Regions from separate parts of the Arthrobacter sp. Y3225209 genome, predicted to be linked through region 1. Evidence: predicted binding sites of a transcription regulator. Region 1 holds the regulator's gene; the other holds the start of a gene.

Region 1 (7,413 bases):
CGTCTACTGGCTCGGACTGAACGACACCACGGTGAGCCTTTACCGCGAATTCCTGCAGTCCGACAATACCGGCGACCCCATCGGCGAAGCGGTCCGCGCCATGACGGCAGGGAAGCCGCTGGATCAGGACTACTTCACGCCGTGGCAGCCCGCAGACAAGGTGACCGCTTCCATTTCCAGCAAAAACGTCATCACGGTGGACATCCCGTCGAAGGCCTTCAAGGGATCCCTGGACGCCGGCATGGCCCACCGAGCGGTGCAGCAACTGGTGTACACCGCCACCGCCGCGGCGGTGAACGCCGGACTGACAACGGTAGGCCAGGAAAGCACCGTGGTGGTGCTGGTGGACGGCAAAGCCGGCTACCGTGCCTTCGGCCACGAATCCCTGGAAGAACCGCTGCGGCGCGATCCGTCCCTGGTAGCCCCCATCTGGATCATTGATCCGCAGGAATCCCAGGTCCGGTCAACCTCGCTCACCGTCACCGGCACAGCCGCATCGCAGCCGGAGGGCCTGTACTGGCGGGCCGAACCCGTAGTGGATGGCCGGCCCTCCTCGGACGCCGTGGCCTCCGGCCGGGTCGACTTCCACGAAGGACCGGGTTCCACCCGGGAATTCACCTTCTCAACCACCCTGGCCCCCGGCACCTACAGCCTCAAGGTGTACTACAAGGGCCATGAGGCGGCAGGCGATTCCAAACGCATCACGGTCACCGCAGCGCCGGGAGACCCGGAGAGCTGACACCGGGCGCGGGACTTCGTTCCGCTACCAGCGGCCCAGCAGCTGGTTCAGCACTGCCAGGGCTGCGGGACCGGCGGTGGAGGAGCGCAGCACATGCGGTCCCAGCCGTACAGCCAGCGCCCCGGCGCCGCGCAGCAGTTCCAGTTCTGCCGCGCTGATCCCGCCCTCCGGACCGACCACTATCGCTATCTCTGCCGGCGCCGCCGTCCTGCCGGTTGCGTCTGCGCTGCGGCCCGGGAGGTTCCGCACCGCGTCCGCCAGGGGCGCGTCGGCTTCCTCATGCAGCACAAGGACCAGGTCCGTGTCCGCGAGCCGGCGGGCCAGGCCCCGGCTGTCCAGGACGGGTTCCACGCCGGGAATCCAGGCGCGGCGCGACTGCTTGGCGGCCGCCGTGGTCAGGGCCTGCCACTTGGCCTGCCCCTTCACCGCCTTTTCCGTCTTCCAACGGACAATGCTGCGGTCCGACTGCCACGGAATGACGTGATCCACGCCCAGTTCAGTGGCTGCCTCCACTGCCTGCTCATCCCGGTCCCCCTTGGCCAGGGCCTGGACCAGGATGAAACGAACTGCTGCCGGTGGTTCCTCCGCCGCGTGTTCCACGCTCAGTTCCAGCAGCGAGGGCCCGGTCGCGGACACGGTACCGGTGAGGCGCCGGCCCGCGCCGTCGACAATGTCCACGTTTTCGCCCGCACTGATGCGCTTGACGGAAACGGCGTGCCGGGCCTCAGGCCCCTCCAGGCGGAATGTGTCCCCCGGACTGGCCGCGGCCACCTGCGCCGGGTCCCCGAAAAAGATGGGGTTGGTCATCTCAGAGGTTGCCCAGCCGGTCCCGCAGTTTGGCAAATACGCCGGTGCCCGAGCTGTTCAGCCGGCCTTCGCTGTATTCCTCACCGCGCAGCTGGGCCAGCCGGCGGAGCAGTTCCTCCTGCTCGGAATCCAGCTTCTGCGGGGTTTCCACGTGCAGGTGGACGCGCAGGTCGCCGCGTCCGTGGCCGCGCAGGTGCGTGACGCCGAGACCGTTGAGCACGGTGACCTCGCCGGACTGGGTGCCGGGCTTGACCGTGACGTCGCGTTCGCCGTCGAAAGTGTCCAGTGTGACCGTGGTGCCCAGCGCTGCGGCGGTCATCGGCACCGTCAGGGTGGCATGGAGGTCATCGCCCTCGCGCAGGAAGGTGGGGTCATTATTGACCCGGATTTCCACGTAGAGGTCACCGGCGGGTCCGCCGGCGAGGCCGGCTTCGCCCTGCTGGCTCAGCTGGATCCGGGTTCCGGTGGCGACGCCGGCCGGGATCTTGATGTTCAGCGTGCGGCGGTTGCGGACGCGCCCCTCGCCGGAGCACTCGTGGCAGGGATCCGGAATGACCGTGCCGAAACCGTTGCAGGTGCCGCAGGGAGCCGAGGTCATGACCTGGCCCAGGATGGAGCGGACCGCCCGCTGGACCTGGCCGGTACCGTGGCAGATGTCGCAGGTACGCGGGGAGGTGCCGGGCTGGCAGCAGGACCCGTCACACGTGGGGCATACCACGGCGGTGTCGACGTCGATCTTTTTGTTGACGCCGAAGACAGCATCCTTGAGGTCAATCCGAACAGTAATCAGGGCGTCCTGGCCGCGCCGGCTGCGCGAGGCCGGGCCCCGGCCGCCGCCGGGTGCGCCGCCGCCGAAGAAGGTGTCGAAGATGTCCTGGAAGCCGAAGCCCTGGCCGCCGAAGCCGCCACCGCCGAAACCGTTGTCGGTTCCGTTTTCGTTCCCGGTGGTGTCATAGATACGCCGCTTCTCGGGATCGGAGAGGACCTCGTAGGCGTGCGTCACGGCCTTAAACTCGTCGGCGGCACCCGGAGCGTTGTTGACGTCCGGGTGCAGCTTGCGGGCAAGCTTCCGGTACGCCTTCTTGATTTCTTCACCGGTGGCGTCTCGTCCGACGCCCAGAACCTGGTAGTGATCGCTCACTCGTGCACATCGCTTCCTGCATTGCCTGCATTACCTGCCTTCATGGCTGAAGGCGTTGTTTGGAGTCCGGCAGGTTTCCCGGCCGGCGGGGCGGCCCGCCAACGGCTGGCCGCGTGGAGTTCAATAAGCCTAGTTATTCAGTATTCGGGACAAGTATCGGGCCACGGCACGGACCGCCGCCATGGTGTTGGGATAGTCCATCCGGGTGGGGCCCAGGATGCCGACCTTGGCGGAGGCATCCGGCCCGTAGCCGGTGGCCACCACCGAGGCTTCGGAGAGGCCGCCGTACGGGTTTTCCCGTCCGATCCGGACGGCAACACCCCGGGCGTCCTGTTCCATTTCGGAGAGCAGCCGGAGCATTACCACCTGTTCCTCCAGGGCTTCCAGCACGGGGCCGATGGTCAGCGGGAAGTCTACCGTGGAGCGGGCAAGGTTGGCCGTTCCGGCCATCACCATGCGGTCCTCCCGGTTAATTCCGGCGAGCAGCTCCAGGCTGTGCCCGAGGGCGTCGGCCACCCGGCGGCGCGCCGCCGGAACGGTCGCCAGGGCTTCGGCGACGTGGCCGGTGATGCTGCTGAGCGGCGTCCCGGCCAGGGAGGACAGGAAGTGCTGGCGGAGGTCCGAAAGATCGGGTTCGGTCACGGGTTCGGGGACCGTAATAACCCGCTGCTCCACCCGGCCCGTGGTGGAGATGAGCACCACGAGCACCTGGGCCGGGGCCAGGAGCACAAACTCGATGTGCCGGATCTTGGCATTGCCGAGGTGCGGGTACTGCACAACCGCCACCTGGTTGGTCAGCTGGGACAGCAGCCGCACGGTCCGGTCCATCACGTCGTCGAGGTCGTCTGCACCCTCCAGCAGGGAGGAAATGGCGCGGCGTTCGGGTGCCGAGAGGGGCTTGACGTCGGAGATCCGGTCCACGAACAGACGGTAGCCCTTGTCGGTGGGGATGCGTCCTGCCGAGGTATGCGGGGCGGTAATCAGCCCTTCTTCCTCCAGGGCCGCCATGTCATTGCGAATCGTCGCCGAAGACACTCCCAGGTGGTGGCGTTCCACCAGGGCCTTGGATCCCACCGGTTCACGCGAATGGACGTAATCCTCAACAATGGCACGGAGGACCTCGAGTCGGCGTGGCTCACTCATGGTTTTCCCTCCCTGTTAATTGGCGGGCGCATCAGAAGGGCGCGTCCTTGTGATGCGGCGTGCGGAGCACCTGCGCCACCGGGGCGCCGCTTAGCACTCACAGTGTTCAAGTGCTAAGTCTAGTACGGAACGGCAGCGTTGTTAGCATTGAGGGATCCGCGGCCCCGCTGCGGTCAGCTCCCTGATTCAGCAACAGTAGCGAGGCAAGCAACGTGTCCAACTTCTCCTGGGGCCCGCAGGACATTACTGCGCCGGCCCGGACCACCCTGCGCAAAGTCGGTGCCGAATCCGGCCTGGTCCTGGAAGACGTCGCCACCGGCTGGGTGGGAGCGGTGATCCGGGTGGAAAAGTCCGGCGGGCTGCACCTTATGGTGCTGGAGGACCGCCGCGGCAAGCGGAAATCCTTTGAGCTCGGTTTTGGCTTCCTGCTGGAGGGCGAGCCCGTGGAGGTCACGGCCCCTCAGGCGGCCGGCACCAAAGCCGGTCCGGCGCGCACGGCGTCAGGTTCGGTGAAGGTGGCCAACCAGCGCGCACGCACCGCACGGGCGAGCCGTATCTGGGTGGAAGGCAAGCATGACGCCGAGCTGGTGGAGAAGGTCTGGGGTGATGATCTCCGGGTGGAGGGAATTGTCGTGGAGCCCCTGCACGGCGTGGATGACCTCTATTCCGCGGTGAAGGACTTCGCTCCCGGCCCGGGGCGCCGCCTCGGCATCCTGGTGGACCATCTGGTACCCGGCTCCAAGGAGTCCCGCATCGCCGCCGAAGCCATGACCTGCCCCGGCGCGCACGGGAACGTACTGATTGTGGGCCACCCCTACGTGGATGTCTGGCAGGCCATTAAACCCTCGGTGATCGGTCGCAGCGCCTGGCCGGTGGTCCCCCGGCACCTGGATTGGAAGACCGGGATCCTGCAGGGACTGGGCTGGCCCCACGCTGACCACACGGATGTGGCCATGGGCTGGAAGAAGCTCCTTGGGCAGGTAAACACCTACGCCGATCTGGAACCGTCGCTGCTGGGCAGGGTCGAGGAAGTCATCGATTTCCTGACCGTGCCGGAATGAGACACACGACTCATCCGCCGTCGCCGTTCCGTTATAAAGCGGCCCAGCCAGTACTCTTGTTCAATACGTAGTAGCGGACCGACCCTGTGTCAGCACGAGTCAGAAGGAAATTACGCCGTGTCCAACACACGCCAGAATCACCAGCCACGACCGGATGAACACGGCAGCGGACAACGCCCTGTCTATCAGGGGGCACCGGCCAACGCCCTGCCCCTGACCGCCTCCGAAGACCGGCAGTGGGCAACCATGGCGCACTTTGGCGGCATCCTTGCTTTTGTTCCGTCGCTCATCATTTACCTTGTTTTCCGCGACCGCGGACCGTTCACCGCCCAGGAATCAAAGGAAGCGCTTAACTTCACGCTTCCGCCCAGCATTGCTGCCCTGATTGTCTGGATGCTGTCCTTCATCCCTGTTGTCGGCGGATTCTTTGCCGTGCTCAACGCCCTGATCTGGGTGTACGTTGCGGTGTCCTCCGTGATCGCGGGCATTGAGTGCAACCGCGGAAGGCCCTACCGCTACCCGTTCAACCTGCGCCGCATCAAGTAGGCGACTTCCCCGGAAGCTGCGCTGCTTAGTCCGGCAGCAGCCGCCGGACCACGGCGTCGGCCAGAAGCCTCCCCCGGCCGGTCAGGATCACCCGTCCCGTCAGCGCGGCACGCGGATCAACCAGGCCGTCAGCCATCAGTCCTGCCACCGCCAGCCGCCCCGGTTCCCGGAGCCTGGACAGGTCCAGCCCCTCGGCCAGCCGCGTGCGCAGCATAATGTCTTCCACATACCGGGTGTCGGCGTCGAGCGTCTCCCGCCCGACCGCCGGCGACTCGCCCGCACCAATCCGCTGGGCGTAGGCCGTGGGGTGCTTGGCGTTCCACCAGCGCACACCGCCTGCATGGGAGTGCGCCCCGGGGCCGATCCCCCACCAGTCATCGCTGCGCCAGTAGGCCAGGTTGTGCCTGCACTGGTCAGCGGGTGTGCGTGCCCAGTTACTGACCTCGTACCAGGACAGGCCGGCGGCGCTCATCATCTCGTCGGCGAGGACGTACTTGTCCGCGTGGTCGTCGTCGTCAATGGGCGGAACCTCCCCGCGCCGCATCCGGGCAGCGAGCTTGGTGCCTTCTTCGATGATCAGCGCATAAGCGGAGATATGGTCCGGCTCGTAGCTCAGCGCTTCCTCGAGGGAGGTTTTCCAGTCCGCCATGGACTCCCCCGGCGTCCCGTAGATCAGGTCCACGCTGACGTGCAGGCCGGCGTCGCGCGCCCACTTCACCGCCTGTGGCACCCGCGAGGGTGTGTGGGTGCGGTCCAGGACCGCCAACACGTGCGGCACCGCGGACTGCATACCGAAGGACACACGGGTAAACCCGGCGTCCGCGAGCAGCTGAAGGGACTCCGGGGTGACCGAATCCGGGTTGGCCTCGGTGGTGACCTCCGCGCCGGGCTCCAGTCCCCACTGGTCGACGGCGGTGCGCAGGATAGCTGCGAGGTCTTCAGCCGGCAGCAGCGTGGGTGTGCCGCCGCCGAAGAAGACCGTGCCCATACGGCGCTCCGGCAGGCCGGAGCGGCGCATGGCGCCGGCCGCGAAAACCACTTCCCGTTCAGCCGTGCCGGCATAGGCGGCCTGCGAGGCTCCCCCGCCGAGTTCCGTGGCGGTGTAGGTGTTGAAGTCGCAGTAGCCGCAGCGGACGGAGCAGAACGGAATGTGGACGTAGAGCCCGAAATTCCGGTCCGCTGCTCCGTCCGCGGCCTGGGCGGGGAGAAGACCGTCGGCGGGTGCCGGGTCCCCGAGGGGCAGTGCGCTGGGTGTCACTTCTTGGATTTGTCCTTGGATTCGTCGGAGGAAAGTGCTGCCACGAAGGCTTCCTGCGGGACCTCCACGCGGCCCACCATCTTCATGCGCTTCTTGCCTTCCTTCTGCTTTTCCAGCAGCTTGCGCTTACGGCTGATGTCGCCGCCGTAGCACTTGGCCAGCACGTCCTTGCGGATGGCGCGGATGGATTCGCGGGCAATGATGCGGGAACCGATGGCGGCCTGGATGGGCACCTCGAACTGCTGGCGCGGAATGAGCTCGCGCAGCTTGCCCGTCATCATCACGCCGTAGCTGTAGGCCTTGTCCTTGTGGGTGATGGAGCTGAAGGCGTCCACCTGCTCGCCCTGGAGCAGGATGTCCACCTTGACCAGGTCCGCCACCTGCTCGCCGTCGGCCTTCCAGTCCAGCGAGGCGTAACCGCGGGTCTTGGACTTGAGGATGTCGAAGAAGTCGAACACGATCTCCGCCAGCGGCAGACGGTACCGGATTTCCACCCGGTCCTCGGAGAGATAGTCCATGCCGCCCAGGACACCGCGGCGGGCCTGGCACAGCTCCATAATGGCGCCGACAAATTCGCTCGGCGCCAGGATCGTGGCCGAAACCATCGGCTCGCGGACCTCTTTGATCTTGCCTTCGGGGTATTCGCTGGGGTTGGTCACCTTGACGACCTTTTTGTCCTCAAGCGTCACCTCGTATTCCACGTTGGGTGCGGTGGAGA
Region 2 (7,413 bases), on a different contig from region 1:
TGAGGGGTGGGCGCTGGACCTGGCGGGCATCGAACGGGCATTCATCCGGGGTGCGGATGCGCTGCTGATGTGCAATCCGCACAATCCGCTGGGCCTTTGCCACTCCGCCGAAACGCTCCGGGCGCTCGCGGACCTGTCGGTGAAGTACGGTGTGGCGGTCATCAGCGATGAGATCCATGCCCCGCTGGCTTATTCCCCCGGCTCCTTCACCCCGTACCTCTCCGTCTCGGAGAATGCCCGCGACTATGGGATTACGGTCACCGCGGCCAGCAAGGCGTGGAACATCGCCGGCACCAAGTGCGCGGTGATGGTGGCGCAGAGCAGCCGGACCAGACTGCAGCTGGCATCGATGCCGGAGGAGGTCCAGGCCCGGACCAGCATCCTGGGGCTGCACGCATCCGTGGCAGCCTACAACGACGGCGGTCCCTGGCTGTCCGGCGTGATGGAATCACTGGCCGCGAACCGGGAGCTGCTGGGGAATCTGCTGACGGAACACCTGCCCGGAGTCGGGTACCTCCGGCCGGCCGCCGGCTACCTGGCCTGGCTGGACTTCGGCCCGGCCGGCTGGGGCGACGCCCCGGCAGCCCTTGCCCTGGACCAGGCACGGGTTGCCCTGGAACCGGGGGTTCGCTTCGGCCGGCAGGGAGCGGGTTTCGCCCGGCTCAATTTTGCCTGCTCACCCGAGGTCCTCACCGAGGCTGTGCGGCGGCTGGCTGCGGTGACGCCGCCCGCGCGATGAACGCCGGGGCGCGATAAACGCACGGACGGGAGGTGCAGCTTGCGCAGCGGAAGGGCTGCTGCCACGGGAGCTACGGCGCTGCAGAGCTACGCGGCAGGCGCCAGGATACTCAGCTGCCGCGGCGCCAGTGACTGAGGTGCGGTGCGGCCGGCCAGCACCGGCAGGGCACCCGTTTCCGAACTGCGCAGCAGGCCAGCCAGCGCTTCCTCCGTGGCTGACGCCTTCCGAAGGTCCAGCACCACCGCAAGGCCCGGAAGCGCGGCATTGGCACGCCGGGCCAGCACGTACAGCACCTTGCTGTTCTGCTCGGTGACCCGCCCGCGCACCACCAGGCGTGCCTGCCGGGCATTCAGATCAAGCCGGACCGCCACGCGCAGCTTCGACTCCTCCATGGCAAGCCCTTCCCGAAAGACCGGATATGTGGGTCTTTCAACCTAGGAGAGGGCTGCGGCGTGGTGCAATGCACATTGGCGATTTCCGGTCCTGCAGGGGGCTACTTCGTACCCGAACGCGGTGCGGGTCAGCGTGTCGGCCAGCCCGAACGGGCGCGGTACCGGATTGCCTGCTTAGGCGAAATACACGCCGATCCGGTTGCCGTCGATCTCTTCAATCCGGATGTCGATCTCGTAAATGTCACGCAGGATTTCGGGGCGCATGATGTCCGCCGGCGGGCCCTGATGGATCAGCCGTCCGTTGCACATGGCGATGATGTCGTCCGAGTAGCAGGAGGCAAAGTTGATGTCGTGGATGACCAGGACCACGGTCTTGCCGAAATCGTCAGTGAGCCGGCGCAGCAGCCGCATCATTTCCACGGAGTGCTTCATGTCCAGGTTGTTCAGGGGCTCATCGAGCAGCAGATAGTCCGTGTCCTGGGCCAGCACCATGGCGATGAAGGCACGCTGGCGCTGTCCGCCGGAAAGCTCGTCGACGAACTTGTCTGCCAGCGCGGTCAGGTCCAGGTACGCCATGGCCTGGTCAATGTGCGCTTTATCGTCGGGTCCGGGCCGGCCGCCGTTATGCGGGTAGCGCCCGAATCCCACCAGGTCCCGGACGGTCAGGCGGACAGTCAGCTGGTTGTCCTGGCGCAGGATAGCCATCTTCCGGGCCAGGTCCCGGCCCGGGGTGGAGACGACGTCGAGCCCGTCCACGGAAACCGTTCCGGCGTCCATCCCCAGCAGCCGGCTGATCATGGACAGGAGGGTGGATTTGCCGGCGCCGTTGGGGCCGATGATCGAGGTGATTCCGCCTTCCTTGATGGTGCAGCTCACCCCGTCCACAACCGTGGTGGCGGCGTACTTTTTGGTGACGCCGGTTGCCTGGATCATTTGACGGAGCCTTTCAGGAGCAGGATCAAAAAGACGATCCCGCCTACAAATTCAATGACGATGCTCAGCGCGGTATCAAACGCGAAGACGCGTTCGAGCACGAGCTGGCCGCCCACCAGGGCGATGATGCCGAGCAGGACGGCGATTGGAACAACGGCGGCATGCCGGAAGTGTGAACAGAGCTGATAGGCCAGGGACGCGACCAGCAGGCCGAAGAAGGTTACCGGCCCCACCAGTGCGGTGGAAACGGCAACCAGCACCGAGCAGATCACCAGCACCAGGGTCACTGTGCGTTTGTGGTTGATGCCCAGGTTGATCGAGGTCTCCCGGCCCAGGGACAGGACATCGAGCTGGTGCCTCAGGCGCCAGGCCGGAATACTCACGGCTGCCGCGGCGATCAGCGAGTAGGCGAGCAGCTTGCCGTCCACGTTGTTGAAGCTGGCGAAGAACAGGTCCTGCAGGATGATGAACTCGCTGGGATCGATCAGCAGCTGCAGCAGGGAAGAAATGCCGCGGAAAAGCGTGCCCAGCACAATGCCGACCAGCAGCATCAGGTGCAGGGATTTGCCGCCGCCGGTAAAGAGCCATCGGTACAGCAGGAAGGAGAAGCCCACCATTAGGGCCACCTCCATGCCGTAGCGCAGCGGGCCGGACATCGCCAGCACCACGCCGCCGCCGAAGGCGAAGACCAGGAGCGTCTGGATGAGCACGTACAGGGCATCAAAACCCATGATGGACGGCGTCAGGATCCGGTTGGCCGTTACCGTCTGGAACAGCACGGTGGAGACGCCGACGGCGTACGCCACCAGGATCATCGAACCTACCTTGATGGCCCGGCGCGGCAGGACATAACCGATGTTCCCGCGCAGCTCGATGGTCATGAATACCGTGACCAGGGCTGCTGCCAGAACCGAAAGCAGGATGAGCCAGAAACGGGGGGAGAGGCTCCGCACCGGACGGCGGCGCCGCACGGTAAGGGCTGAGGGAAGGACGCTGGCGGGACTGCTAGGCACTGGCGGAGCGCTTTCTCAGGAGCAGGTAAAGGAACAGGGCGCTGCCGATGGCCGAGACGATGACCCCCACCGGGATTTCGTAGGGGTAGCGGATGGTCCGGCCGATGATGTCGCAGGCGAGGACAAACCCCGCCCCGAAGATGGCGACCCAGGGGATGGCCCGGCGGACATTGTCCCCGATCATCAGCGAGACCAGATTGGGAACGATCAGGCCGAGGAACGGCACCGAGCCGACACTGACAACCACAACGGCGCTGATCAGGGACACAATGATCAGCCCCAGTGTCATCACGCGGTTGTAGTTCAGGCCGAGGTTGGTGGTGAAATCCTGGCCCATGCCCGCGACGGTGAAGCGGTCAGCGGCCAGGTATCCGATGAGGGTCAGCGCGCCAACAATCCAGAGCAGTTCATAACGCCCCCGCAGTACGCCGGAGAAGTCGCCGACCATCCAGCTGTTCAGGGTCTGCAGCAGATCGAACCGGTAGGCGAAGAACGTGGTGACGGCAGCAATCACGCCGCCGAGCATAATGCCCACCAGCGGCACGATCAGCGTGTTCCGCAGCGGGATCCGGCGCAGGACCAGCAGGAAGAGTGCGGTTCCGGCAATGGCGAACACCGTGGCGGTGGACATTTTGGCCAGCAGTGAGGCGCCGGGGATAAACACCGTCACCACCAGGATGCCAAGGGATGCGGATTCCACGGTGCCCACGGTGGACGGTTCAACGAACTTGTTGCGGGCCATCAGCTGCATGATGAGGCCGGCGACGCTGAGGGCCATGCCGGCCAGGATGATGCTCAGGGTCCGCGGGAGGCGGCTGATCCAGAAAATGTGCCAGGCATGTTCATCGCCGGCAAGCAGGGCGGGCAGGGACACGTCGCTGACACCGACGAACATGGACACAACGGCAAGCACCAGGACGGCGGTTCCGCCCACTATCAGCATTGCCCCGGGGCCGGGACGCCGCCGGCCAACGCCGGCAGCTCCGGCAGGTGCCGGAGCCGGAGGGGAGAGGATTGCAGTCATGTTGCTTTTCCATCTTCCGCACCAGGCCGGCCTCCCTGGATGCGGGAGGCCGGCCGGCGAGGATTTAGCAGGAGCGTGGAAGCGGGCTAGGAAATGCCGTCCTGAACTGCGCTGACCATGGCGTCAACGTTGTTCAGGCCGTAGCCCACGAGGTACCAGCTGGAGGAATCCAGCATGGTGATGCGGTCATTGCGCGCTGCTTCGGTTCCCTGCACAAGCTCGTTGTCCAGGACAGCGGAGGCGACCTCGCCTGCGTTGCCGACGGCGACGTCGCGGTCAATCACGAACAGGTTGTCCGGGTTTTTTTCCGCGATGTATTCAAAGCCCACGCGTTCGCCGTGCTGGGCTTCGGACTTGATGTCAGCTGCGGTGGCAACGCCGAGGACGTCGTGCACCAGGCCGAAGCGCGAACCCGCTCCGTACGCGGTCAGCTCGCCGCCGCTGGTCATAATGATGAGGCCGTTGCCGGCGTCCGCCGCGGTTGCCTTGGTCTCTTCGACCTTGGCGTCCAGGGCCGCGAGCTTGTCCTCGACCTCGGCTTCCTTGCCGAAGATTTCCCCGATGATTTCGGTGTTGGAGATGAAGGAGTTCCACGGATCCGCGGCATCGGTGCTGAGGTTGATCGTGGGGGCGATCTTGGAGAACTCATCGTAGTAATCGGCAGTGCGGCCGGACATGATGATCAGGTCGGGGGCGCCGGCATTGATGGCCTCGAAATCGGGTTCCTTCATGCTGCCGATCTTGGCGTAGTCATCCGAGCCGTACTTGGAGAGGCTTTCCGGGAAGTTTGCGGCCGGGACACCGTCAACGTCAATGTCGAGGGCATCCAGGGTGTCGAGTGCGCCGAGGTCGAAGGTGTAGACGGTCTCCGGGTTGACCGGAACATCGGTGCTGCCCTGTGTGTGCTCAACCGTAACGGTCGAGTTGGAGGTCGAGTCGGCGTCGGCTTCTGCTGCTTCGGTGGAGCAGGCGCTGAGCGCAAGGAGGGACACGAGGGCGGTTCCGGCCAGCAGGCGGGACTTGGTGATCATGGGGGCTCCGGTGAGAGTCGATGTGCCTACCGCAGGAATAGGACACAGAAATGTTTTCTAATGGTGCGCGCAGATGAAAACTATCCCGTTAGGTAAGCCTAAGCAAATTCGGTTTACGTCATTGGTACCCCGGAGGCGTAATCCTGTACGCGTGATCCACGCGGCTCTGGCACTCACCTTGACCGAGTGCTAACCAATGCATAAAGTCTGACTTAGCACTCCGCACGTGAGGGTGCTAACTCCCCGAAGGGAAGCGCGAACCGGCACCGCGACGACGGCCAGCGCCAACCGACGGCCCCAAACCCGTTAGAAACTACGCAAAGGAGAGCCCGAGTGTCGGTCTCTATTAAGCCGCTTGAGGATCGTATTGTTGTCCGCCCGCTCGAAGCTGAGCAGACCACTGCTTCCGGCCTCGTTATCCCGGACACTGCCAAGGAAAAGCCCCAGGAGGGCGAAGTAGTTGCAGTTGGACCCGGCCGCGTTGACGACAACGGCAACCGCGTTCCGGTTGACGTTGCCGAAGGCGACGTTGTCATCTACTCCAAGTACGGTGGAACCGAAGTCAAGCACGGCGGCCAGGAATACCTGGTGCTGTCCGCCCGCGACGTGCTGGCCGTCGTCGTAAAGTAGTTCCCCTTGAAAACCCCGGCCACCATTCTGGCCGGGGTTTTCTGATGTAGGTGCAGATGTAGTTGTCGGAAAGGACACACACATGGCAAAGCAGTTGGAGTTCAATGACTCCGCCCGTCGCTCGCTGGAAGCCGGCGTCGATAAGCTGGCCAACGCAGTCAAGGTAACCCTCGGCCCGCGCGGCCGTAACGTTGTCCTGGCCAAGACCTGGGGCGCCCCCACCATCACCAACGACGGCGTCACCATTGCCCGCGAAGTTGAGCTGGAGGATCCGTACGAGAACCTCGGCGCACAGCTGGCCAAGGAAGTAGCCACCCGGACCAACGATGTTGCCGGCGACGGCACCACTACGGCTACCGTGCTGGCACAGGCGCTGGTCAAGGAAGGCCTGCGCAACGTTGCCGCGGGTGCAGCTCCCGGCGCGCTCAAGCGCGGCATCGAGGTCTCCGTGGATGCTGTTGCCAAGCGTCTGCTGGAAAACGCCAAGCCGGTTGAAGGCAACCAGGTGGCCCACGTGGCTGCCATCTCGGCGCAGAGCACCGAGATCGGTGAACTGCTGGCACAGGCCTTCGATACCGTCGGCAAGGACGGCGTCATCACCATCGAGGAATCCTCCTCGACGCAGACCGAACTGGTCATCACCGAGGGCATGCAGTTCGACAAGGGCTACCTCTCCCCGTACTTCGTCACGGACGCGGAGCGTCAGGAAGCCGTCCTCGAAGACGCGCTGATCCTGATCAACTCCGGCAAGATCTCCTCCGTGGCCGAGTTCCTGCCGCTGCTGGAAAAGGCACTGCAGGCCTCCAAGCCGCTGTTCATCATTGCCGAAGACGTGGACGGCGAAGCGCTCTCCACCCTGGTGGTCAACAAGATCCGCGGCACCCTGAACGTGGTTGCCGTCAAGGCTCCCGGGTTCGGCGACCGCCGCAAGGCCATGATGCAGGACATCGCAACCCTCACGGGTGCGCAGGTGGTCAGCCCCGACCTGGGCCTGAAGCTGGACCAGGTTGGCCTGGAGGTCCTGGGCTCTGCCCGCCGGATCACGGTCACCAAGGACAACACCACCATTGTTGACGGCGCCGGCTCCGAAGCCGACGTTGCCGACCGCGTGGCACAGATCCGTGCCGAGATTGAGCGCACGGACTCGGACTGGGACCGCGAAAAGCTCCAGGAACGCCTGGCCAAGCTCTCCGGCGGCATCGGCGTCATCCGCGTGGGTGCAGCCACCGAGGTGGAGCTGAAGGAAAAGAAGCACCGCATCGAAGATGCTGTTTCCTCCACCCGTGCAGCCCTGGAAGAGGGCATTGTGGCCGGCGGCGGTTCCGCGCTGGTCCACGCCTCACAGGCGCTGGACACCGACTCGGAGGTGGCCAAGCTGGAAGGCGACGCCGCCACTGCCGTCGGACTGGTCCGCCGTGCACTGGCCCAGCCGCTGCGCTGGATCGCCGAGAACGCCGGGGCCGAAGGCATGGTTGTTGTATCCAAGGTGGGCGACCTGAAGGTCAACAACGGCTTCAACGCCGCCACCGGTGAGTACGAGGACCTGATCGCCGCCGGCATCATCGACCCGGTCAAGGTCACCCGCTCGGCACTGCGCAACGCCGCCTCGATCGCTTCGCTGGTACTCACCACCGAAGCCCTCGTAGTGGAG

Evidence for each region. The regulator HrcA, encoded in region 1, represses chaperone genes, less so after heat shock. The targets are predictions, from matches to a motif close to TTNGCACTCGNNNNNNNCGAGTGCNAA.
Region 2: a site for HrcA is predicted at 5,299-5,325, ahead of groES (co-chaperone GroES). Genes of this name have one in related genera too.

The regions. Positions count from the first base shown of each region.
Region 1 is NZ_JBNHFW010000006.1:31,517-38,929, reverse strand. Features, by position in the region: gene AC5RVB_RS05430 (GerMN domain-containing protein) at 1-739, shown strand, start outside; gene AC5RVB_RS05425 (16S rRNA (uracil(1498)-N(3))-methyltransferase) at 764-1,546, opposite strand; gene dnaJ (molecular chaperone DnaJ) at 1,548-2,687, opposite strand; gene hrcA (heat-inducible transcriptional repressor HrcA) at 2,817-3,830, opposite strand; gene AC5RVB_RS05410 (DUF3097 domain-containing protein) at 4,043-4,891, shown strand; gene AC5RVB_RS05405 (DUF4870 domain-containing protein) at 5,009-5,437, shown strand; gene hemW (radical SAM family heme chaperone HemW) at 5,463-6,695, opposite strand; gene lepA (translation elongation factor 4) at 6,692-7,413, opposite strand, start outside.
Region 2 is NZ_JBNHFW010000001.1:311,420-318,832, reverse strand. Features, by position in the region: gene AC5RVB_RS01450 (MalY/PatB family protein) at 1-739, shown strand, start outside; gene AC5RVB_RS01445 (hypothetical protein) at 826-1,131, opposite strand; gene AC5RVB_RS01440 (iron ABC transporter ATP-binding protein) at 1,306-2,064, opposite strand; gene AC5RVB_RS01435 (iron chelate uptake ABC transporter family permease subunit) at 2,061-3,077, opposite strand; gene AC5RVB_RS01430 (ABC transporter permease) at 3,070-4,101, opposite strand; gene AC5RVB_RS01425 (siderophore ABC transporter substrate-binding protein) at 4,188-5,132, opposite strand; gene groES (co-chaperone GroES) at 5,466-5,762, shown strand; gene groL (chaperonin GroEL) at 5,845-7,413, shown strand, end outside.